One region of the Alkalibacterium indicireducens genome, then DNA from elsewhere that is predicted to be linked to it. Evidence: riboswitches for the same ligand, from Rfam matches in the RefSeq annotation. Region 1 holds a riboswitch; the other holds the start of a gene.
The links. A riboswitch is a leader RNA that binds a small molecule or an ion and turns the genes downstream of it on or off. The one in region 1 is predicted to bind magnesium.
Positions count from the first base shown of each region.

Region 2: it holds a riboswitch for magnesium, as region 1 does, so the genes downstream of both, mgtE (magnesium transporter) here and mgtE (magnesium transporter) in region 1, are expected to answer to the same signal.

Region 1 is NZ_BAAADA010000135.1:230-4,579, reverse strand. Features, by position in the region: gene mgtE (magnesium transporter) at 1-1,281, opposite strand, end outside; M-box (ykoK) riboswitch at 1,521-1,690, opposite strand; gene ABFX15_RS08170 (phosphoribosyltransferase) at 1,791-2,492, opposite strand; gene ABFX15_RS08165 (YtxH domain-containing protein) at 2,690-3,097, shown strand; gene wrbA (NAD(P)H:quinone oxidoreductase type IV) at 3,851-4,350, shown strand, end outside.
Region 2 is NZ_BAAADA010000199.1:152-5,616, reverse strand. Features, by position in the region: gene ABFX15_RS11310 (TrmH family RNA methyltransferase) at 1-341, shown strand, start outside; gene ABFX15_RS11305 (HD domain-containing protein) at 529-1,056, shown strand; gene ABFX15_RS11300 (YibE/F family protein) at 1,309-2,550, opposite strand; M-box (ykoK) riboswitch at 3,074-3,244, shown strand; gene mgtE (magnesium transporter) at 3,460-4,830, shown strand; gene ABFX15_RS11290 (winged helix-turn-helix transcriptional regulator) at 4,957-5,313, shown strand; gene ABFX15_RS11285 (hypothetical protein) at 5,326-5,448, shown strand.

The DNA.
Region 1 (4,350 bases):
TGCTCCTGCAGCCTGATCGATGCCCAGTTTGAACAGGATGTAAGGAATAAAGAAACCAAGTACGGTTGCGAGAGTCATAGTAACTGCCAGAGCGACACCAACGGCTATTCCCAGTTCAGGAATGCCCTGCCAGACGGAAGCAATGATCCCTGTCACCAGCCCCACTAATGCACCCATACTTAGACCGACCAGCGTCTCTTTACCTAAATGCTTCATAAAACGGTTGGTATCGACATGACCCAGAATCAGTCCACGGGCGAAAATAGTTGAGGACTGCGTTCCTGCACTCCCTCCCATATCCATAATGACCGGAATGAAGATCGCTACTGCCGCAATTGCTTCAAGGGCTTCTTCAAATGAATCGATAACGACACCTGCAAGCAGACCCCCGACCATCGTAATAACGAGGAAAGGCAGCCTGACCTTCCAAATCTGCATAATAGACCCGTTGACCAGACGCTCACTGCGGTTGGATTCCCGATCATTTAAGTCCGCCAGACCGGCTTTATCGAAGATATCTTCTGTTGTTTCTTCTTCGATGATATCCATGGCGTCATCGAAAGTCAGGATTCCAACGATCCGATTTTCCTTATCAACGACTGGCAGAGCAAGAAAGTCGAGCGTCTGAAGCATACGTGCGGCCTCTTCCTGATCGGTATCCGTCGAAACTTTCGCTACACGCTTGTGCATGACCGTTTCGATACGTGCATCAGGATCAGCGATGACCAGTTCTCTTAGTGACAGCACACCTTCCAGCATTCTTTTTGCATCGGTCACGTACACGATATAAATCGTTTCTTTTTCAGCAGCCGTCAATCTAATTGCCTCAAGCGCTTCTTTCACAGTCTGTTCTTTTTTGACCGTTACGTATTCCGGTGTCATCAGACGACCCGCTGTTTCTTCTTCGTAACCCATAAGCAGCGCCGTTGCCTGCCGTTCTTCCTGGTTGAGTGAGCCGATGATTTTTTTCGTGACCTTAGCTGGAAATTCGTCCAGCAGACGTACACGATCATCCGGGGCCATTTCTGCAAAGACCTCGATGACTCGTTCTTCACTGAACGAGCTGATCAGCTGCTGCTGACTGTTCGGATCCAGATCCTCAAATATATCCAGCGCACGGTCTTTAGACAGCAGGCGAAAGACCACTGCCTTTTCGTCCGCAGGCAGGTCATGCAGCAGATTAATCAGATCAAGATCCCCTGCACCTGACAGTGTCTGCTTCAAGCTTTCCATATCTCTTTTCTCAAGATGAGTCCATACTGTGTTTTTGAATTTTTCCATGATGATTCCTCCAATATATTATGTTATTCCAATGTTCTCCCGTTATACTTACCAGCCAACTTAAACTTTCACTGTCGTCATTTATCACCATGACTCCACCCCCATTTTTTTGCAGATAAAAACGGCCTCCAGATTGTGTCCGGAAGCCGCATACTAAACCATTATCAGAATAAAGAGTAAACACTCGTGCTGCTTATTGTAATTATACATTTGCCTGTCAATGCAGGCCAAATGATCATACATCTACTCTTCGTCTGGGTTTTAGCACTAAATGACGTAGATTCGCGAGGAATCAGCTATCTTATGCAAGACCTTAATCCGATCATGCCTGTTCTACCCATTGGCTTCTCTCGAAGTTTTTGGGCAATAGCCTGTGTTCATTTAGGAGCCTCTCCTAACAAGTATTTGATTTACCGTTTTTCAGTTTATATAATAGTTTACTCTGTGTCAAAGAAAAAAAGCACTTTTTACATTTCTGTCACATTTTTAATGAGTAGACTGTTAGTTTATTACAATGACTTCAGAAGCTTTTCCACTTCATTGTCTTCTACTTGAGGGAAATGATCATAGTAGGCCCCGACCGCCCCCAGAAAATAATCCGGTACCTCAACGGCTACCACCTGATCGACTGCTTTTTTCAGCGTTCTATAGGTGTCCATAGGAATAACAGGCACAGCGATGATTATCTTCTCTGCGCCCTGATCTATTACTGCATTGATCGCTGCTTTCATTGTGAGTCCAGTAGCGATCCCATCGTCTACAATAATCACTGGACGGCCCTTTACCGCTTTAGTTTCCAGCCACTTTGCATACATCTGCCGTCGGTTTGTCATCTGTTTTCTCAATACCTTTACTTCTCTTTCAAGCCAGTCATCTTCGATCCGGTCTGTTTCCATTCGATTCAGCAGCGGGTCGCCACTTTCTGAAACTGCACCGATCGCGTATTCTGGCTGATACGGATGTCCGATCTTTTTCGACAGCAAAACGTCGAAGTCCAGCTGATGTTTGCGGGCAATTTCTATACCTAAGGGCACCCCGCCTCTTGGAAGAGCGAGCACGACTGCATTCTTCACATCTATATGATTGAGTTTTTCGGCCAGTTGTCTGCCTGCATCCTGTCGGTTATGAAAAAGAATAAAATCCTCTCCTGTCTTTTTCTTCTTGAGAGAGTGACTATTTCTTCCAAATCTGCCATTTATTTTACCCAACATTTCATTGACCTGTGGCTTTTCATTCTTTACACATCGATTATAGCATATTATCTCATCAGGTCCATTCATAGCCCTTTTCTATCCGAACGATGAGGTTTTCAAATCTCTCGAGGGATTCTCTTTTCAAAAAAGTAAAGTTTGTTCTATAATGAGTAGAGAGAATTCAACATTATTTATTTGTCAGGGAGGAATGCACTATGTCATTTATTAAAGGCGCATTAATCGGAGCAGCTCTAGGATTACTGTTTGCTCCTAAAAGCGGGAAAGAAACACGTGACGATATCGCTCGTCGATTCGATGATTCGAAAAAACAGGCTAGTGAATACGCAGATAAAGCGAAAGTGAAATCTGGAGAACTGGCTCAAACTACGGGCGAAGCAACTGAAAACATCAAGCTGACTATTTCCAAGACAGCTCAGGAACTTCGTGAGCAGCTTCATCATGCTTCTGAAGAAATCAGAAAAGAAGCGATGGACCTGAAAGACGAAGTTAAAGTAACTACTGAAGAAGCTGCAGAAGAAGTATCTGCAGAAGTCGATCAGGCTACTGAAGATCTGAATAAGGATCATGACCATGGATCTAAAATTCCAGGCGAACCTGGCTAGGTCTTTTACTCAATAGTCTGAAATAGATGAGCGAACTTAACAAGCCGGTACCAGCAGGACTTCCTGTTGGTACTGGCTTGTTTTTTCTGTCTTTTCTTGTGCATTTCATGAAGAGTTTACTCATTAGAGGCTATGTACTAAATGCTTACGCTATCTGTTCACCCTAATTTATTGCTGAACTGCCTTTGGGCTACTTATAGTTAATTGGGTCAAAGGTGTTCTGATCTATAAGTAGACCTCGTCTACTTATACCTTATTCCATGATTTTGCTCTGAATTACCGCTAGACCGTCTCTACTTGCATCTTATTATATTTTGTCGCCGCAAGCTACCACCAGACTGCTTCTAGCTATACCTTATTCTATAATTCTGTTCTAAACTACCGCTAGACCGCTTCTACTTATACCTTATTTTATGATTTCGCTCCGAACTATCATTAAAACGCCGCTAATTATACCTTATTCCTTAATACCACTATTAAACTAGCACTAACTCCCCTGCTACTTACACCTTATTTATGACTTTGAACTCTGAACTACAAGTAGCTCTCCCAAGATCCTTCAAAGTCATTAAAGGAATTGCCAGCTCATCGAATCCAGGAAATAAATCTGCTAAATCACACTGAAATTTTCTAGAAAAACTATTAACAGTTATTAGTTGACACTTCAATCGATTTGAGTTACTATACAAAGGTAAGTAATACGAATTAGAGATAATCTACTTCGAAACACCAACTAAAAAGGAGCACATACACATGTCAGTTAAACTATCTATAATTTATTACAGCTCAACAGGTACAAACTATCAACTTGCTCAGTGGGCGAAAGCTGCTGCAGAAGCTAAAGGAGCAGAAGTAAGACTAGTCAAAGCATCTGAAACTGCGCCAATGGAAGCCATTGAATCAAACCCTGCATGGAAAGAGCATTACGAAGCGACTAAAGATGTTCCTGAAGCAACTTCAGATGACATCACTTGGGCAGATGCGCTTTTATTCAGCGTTCCTTCACGTTTTGGAACAATGCCATCTCAGATGAAACAATACATCGATTCACAAGGTGGACTGTGGGCAACTGGACAGACAATCAATAAAGTTGTCAGTGCCATGTCTTCTGCTCAGAACCCTCACGGTGGACAGGAAGCAACCATCCTTTCACTATACACTTCAATGATGCACTGGGGCGCAATCATTGCGGCTCCTGGTTACTCTGATCCAGTATTATTTGGAGCTGGCGGAAATCCTTACGGTACATCTGT
Region 2 (5,465 bases), on a different contig from region 1:
AAGGGTCAGTCGATTTATATAACCCCAAGGCACTGAGGTCTGCTCAGGGCAGCCATTTTCACCTGCCTGTCATTCATTCAGCTCTTGAAAACTGGATCAGTCAGTTTAAAGAGAAGAATATACCTGTATATGGCACAGCGCTGGATGAGCGGGCTGTATCTTACCATACGGTAGAACCGAAAGAACAGTTTGCGCTTATAGTAGGAAATGAAGGCAATGGGGTAGCTGATCACTTGTTACAGGAGACTACGACCAATCTCTACATCCCGATCAAAGGCCAGGCTGAATCTTTGAATGTCGCTATAGCCGCCAGCATCCTTATGTTTTCTTTACATCAATGAGTAGAAATTTGACAGAAATATCACATTTGATATGAAAACGTTTTACAGGAGCCTTTCATCCTTTAAAATCAGACGTATTAGGAGTACTATAAGTACTATAAGTACTGGACAGGCAATTAGACCTGTTATTTAAACTAACTTTATTACATTAAATACTCTGACTAAGATCTGATAAAGGAGAGCTTCCATGGAATTCGTTCGTTCAATTTGGGAAAATGACAAAGATTATATGACATTGGTCGAAGACCTGCTTGAAAGCGAAGATTTACTTAAACTAGACGATATTACGCATCACCATTATACAACACGACTCATTCACTCACTGTTCGTTTCTTATGTCAGCTATAAAATAGCTAAGCGACTGAAACTGAACGCTAGAGCCGTTGCAAGAGCAGGACTGCTTCATGACTTTTTCCATGAATGCAGAGAAGAGATTGCTCTTATGAATGAAGGTTCGCATAATTGTGTTCACCCAAAAATAGCCGTCAAGAATGCACAGCGTCTGACGGAATTAAGTGAACTTGAAAAAGATATCATCCTTAAGCACATGTTCCTGACTACTACAGGGGTCGGTATTCCTAAATACAAGGAAAGCATGATCGTTACATGTGTAGACAAATATTGCGCAATCAATGAAGTATCTACACCGCTTAGAATGAAAGCTAAAGCAAAACTGGCTGAATGGAGCCTCAAATTGAGCGTCGTCCATGCCTGATTCCAGCCGATAATTAAAAAAATTCAATCCGTTTCCAGTTAAGTTCTAAAAGAACTTAATTGGAAACGGCTTTTTTTGGTGCACGATGCCATTTCCTGATTATTGAACAAGGGAGCTTTTGGCAAGCACTTGGTTTCATTTGATAAAAGTTTAGAGAAGTGATTCTGACAGCATGAGTGCAGGAAAAAAAGCGATGCCGGATAAGCTCTTAGGCATCGCTTCAGACTAGTTAGTCAGTCGGTTCGTCAGAAGTCAGGGAGACTTTCTGAGGTTTAATTTGTCACGGAGAAGGCCGGAACTGACAGCAGTCAGCGGAATAGAGAGGATCAGTCCAATGCTTCCAGCTAAAGCTCTAATGACTTCCGTCGCAATGACATTCATATTGATGATGCTGATGAACGGTTCCTGATAGGCCGTGAACAGTAAAAGCAGTGGGATCATTGATCCAATGTAAGCCAGGATCAACGTGTTAGCCATCGTTCCCATAATATCTTTTCCGACATTCATACCTGATAGAATCAGGCGTTTTGTAGAAACAGTCGGGTCAGCCATCCGTATTTCTTCCATAGCAGAAGCAATGGACATGCCGACATCCATCACAGCACCAAGTGCACCCATGATGATCCCCGCGAAAAGCAAGCCACTGAAATTAAAGTCCACATTTTGTGGGATATACATGAGCATCATAGCTTCCTGACCGGACAGTCCAGTCAAGTTGATCTGGTTCCCGACGATATAAGTTATGAGTCCCGAGATCAGTACCCCACCCAATACACCTGTGATGGCAGCAATGGATTTAATGTTCAGGCCGCCGACTGTCAAAATAGTGACCACCGTAATGATAAGAGAAATTAGGATAGTCATGAGTATCGGGCTGTATCCTGCAAGCAGGCCGGGAATGAGTACTCTTAAGAGAAGGAACAAGGTCAAAGCGAGAGTCAGGATCGTCTTCAGTCCTTTCAGCCCCCCAAGCAGGATAAGCAGGACAACGAACAGTGCCAGTACGATATATATTGTTCGATCTCTCTCGTACTCAACGATATGAACCTGAGACTCCCCGCCAATTTCAATGACGCTGATCAGAATTCTGTCTCCAGGCTCCACTTCAAAGTCGGAACCCGGATTTCCAGTAAGGGTATGGATAGCCTCGACTTCCTCGCCCTCCTGGTCACCTGAAAGGATTTCAACGCGAACTGTCTGTATTTCTTGATAGAAACCTTCATCCAGACCAGGACCGTCACCTGGAAGGACTTCAATGACTCTGGCTCGTTCTATTTCGTCCGCTGGAACATCCTCAAAATCATTATTGTATTCATCAATCGTTTCAAATTCTTCAAATTCCTCGAAATCTTCACTATCATCGTCCAGTTCCGAAGCAAGCAGTCTGCTTTGGGAGTCGAATGGACCGGATGCTTCTTCAGCATGAGCTGAGTAGATAAAGTAGGGGATGATCAGATTCATCAGCAGTGTGATCATCACTAAGCGTTTCTTCATGTGTTCATTCTCCTCATTTTAAGTTTTTGTGTCTGCCTGGAGACGGGCTTTATGAACCGGATGGTCTCTCACAGCAAACAAAAAGAGCATCTAATGCTGACTACTTGGTGGCTCAGTAGGTACTCTCATGTATTTCAAGTATAGCATGAACAAACAGGTAGAAAGAGAGGAATTAAGTGACAGTTTATTTAAAACTTTGTGGCAGGGAAGGAGGTAAATGGGGCATATCAACTTGGACAGGACGCAAGACGGACGACATGTCACGACAAAAAAGTTAAATATAGGATTTGTAGTGATGAATATGCCATATATCGATTTATAGATCTGTTCATTGTCTTCCATAAATACAAGTTCTTTACGGCCGCTCTCATAATGGACTAAATAGGTATCAAACTGATCAGTATCGAATGTATCCTGTCCTTCTAACTCTTCATATTGGACAGGAGTCAACCTATTTATATTAAGGGATAATAACTATTGCTTGAACAAATCACTCACATTCGTTATGATTATGTAGGAAAAGGAATGACCTTGTTAGGTGAGGCTCCCATATGGAGACACGCTACTGCCCAGAAATGTCCAAAGACGCCAATGGGTCAGCAGGAATCTTCGGATGAAGGGGATTTTTAATGTAGCTGAGACTGAAACAGACTCTATGCCATATGAAGCTGAAGCTCAACGACAGAGGTGTATGAAGATGAACTCTGTATTCATGTTCTTTACACGCTCTTATTGGCGTGTTTTTTTATTTATAATGATAGATAACACACAGAGAGGTTATTGACCAGCTAATTTACGGAGGTGAAGCGAAGATGGACCCTGTTCCCTTGTGTATCGGGTATAAATTTAAAGAAGTTAAAAAATCAGGTTATTCGCTTAGCCCGATTAAAATAGAAAGGACGATTACCTATGAAATTAATGAAAAGCAACAAGCAGAAAACGTATGACCAGATTTTTCTGGCTGCAAAAAAGAATGACCGCGAGACATTCAGAGAACTGTTCCTGAGACTGCATGATCGGGACCAGCACGAAGTCTTTCATTTGTTATATCCTGAAAAGAAGAGGAAAATTTCCGAATTTTTAAGTCCTGAAGAATTTGCAGAAATTTTCGAATGGATGGAAACAGAAGACCAGGAAGATGCAGTTCACTATTTACCAGATGAATACATGGCTCAAGTATTCAACTTTATGGCAGCAGATGATGTGGCTCACTTCCTGACTGAAAGTGACGAAACAGATAATCAGACTCTGCTCGCTATGATGGATGAGGAAGAAAGTCAACGTGTTCAGGAACTCCTGTCGTATGCACCGAAAACAGCCGGATCCATTATGACCAAAGAGTTCATTGCTATCCATTATAAGCAGACCCTGACAGAAGTCATCGAACAGCTGCGACAGATCGGTCGCGAAGCTGAGACGATTTATTACTTATATGTTGTAGATGAGAAGGAAAGACTGGTCGGCGTGCTCTCGCTCAGAGACTTGCTGCTCTCTCCTGAAACTGAAACGGTTGAAAACATCATGTTCAACCAGGTCGTTTCAGTGCGCATCGATGAAGACCAGGAACAGGTCGCCCGCATCATTCAGGATTATGACCTGCTTGCCATACCAGTCCTTGACCATGAAGGCAAAATGCAGGGGATCGTTACTGTCGATGATGTCATGGATGTCCTGGAAGAAGAGGTAACGGAAGACTTTAACGAATTCGCTGCGATCAAGCGCAGTGATGATGACCGTAAAACTAAAGTCACACCGTTCAGTACAGCGAAGTCACGCACACCCTGGATCGTTATCCTTCTCTTCCTTGGGATGATCACTGGTGGACTGATTGGGGCATTTGAAGAAACCCTGGACTCGGTCGTACTTCTGGCAGCATTCATTCCGATGATCATGGATACGGCAGGGAACGTAGGGACTCAGTCACTGGCTGTTGCCGTACGTAATCTGACGATTGATGACGACAGAGATAAAGACAGCTTCTTCCAGACTATTAAAAATGAATTGGGTGCAGGGATGCTGATGGGGTTGGTTGCTGCTGTGGTTCTGATCGGTACCATCTTTGTCTTCTACGGCAATGCTGTACTGGCCTTAATCATCAGTTTATCCATGTTCATCACGGTCAGTATATCAACAGTGATTGGTGCAGTGATCCCGGTTATCATCAACAAGTTCAAGATCGATCCCGCAGTTGCTTCAGGACCATTTATTACGACAATCAATGATTCTATAGGACTTTTGATCTATTTCTCTATTGCAACGTTCTTTCTTGAACACCTGTAACCTGTTATAGTACAATTGTGAACGAAATCCTAAACTTCCTAAAAATAAGTATTAGCTTCTACACATTTCTTTAGTATAATGGTATACTGAAAGACGTGAAAGAAGAGGTGACAATATATGATCGAAATGGCACAGACAAAAGAATCTGAAAAGGTGATATGCCCCAGATTCGAGCAGACTTTTTCAATACTTGGAAAAAAATGGACTGGATTAATCATTGATGTATTGTTGGATGGACCTCGTCGCTTTAAAGATCTCTCTCAGGCAATACCAGGAGTCAGCGATCGGGTACTAGTTGAACGGTTGAAAGAACTGGAAAAAGAAGAAATCGTGACGAGAGACTTGGATGACACGTGCGATATCCGTTCAGGTTACCGCCTGACAGCTAAAGGTAAAGCTTTAAGAAATGTCATGAATGAAGTGCAGGAGTGGGCAAATCAGTGGATTTGTGATACTGAATTAAATAACTTAAACGATAGATGAAAAAGAGTAGAGATGACTGATCAGTACCAGAGAACAGTGCCCAGGCTGAAAGCATTGACTGAGGAGTCTCTTGAAGTTCACTTTCATCGTGTACTCTGCACATATCTGCAGGGTCAGACATGGATCGGTAATTAAAATCCCGGTATGCGCCG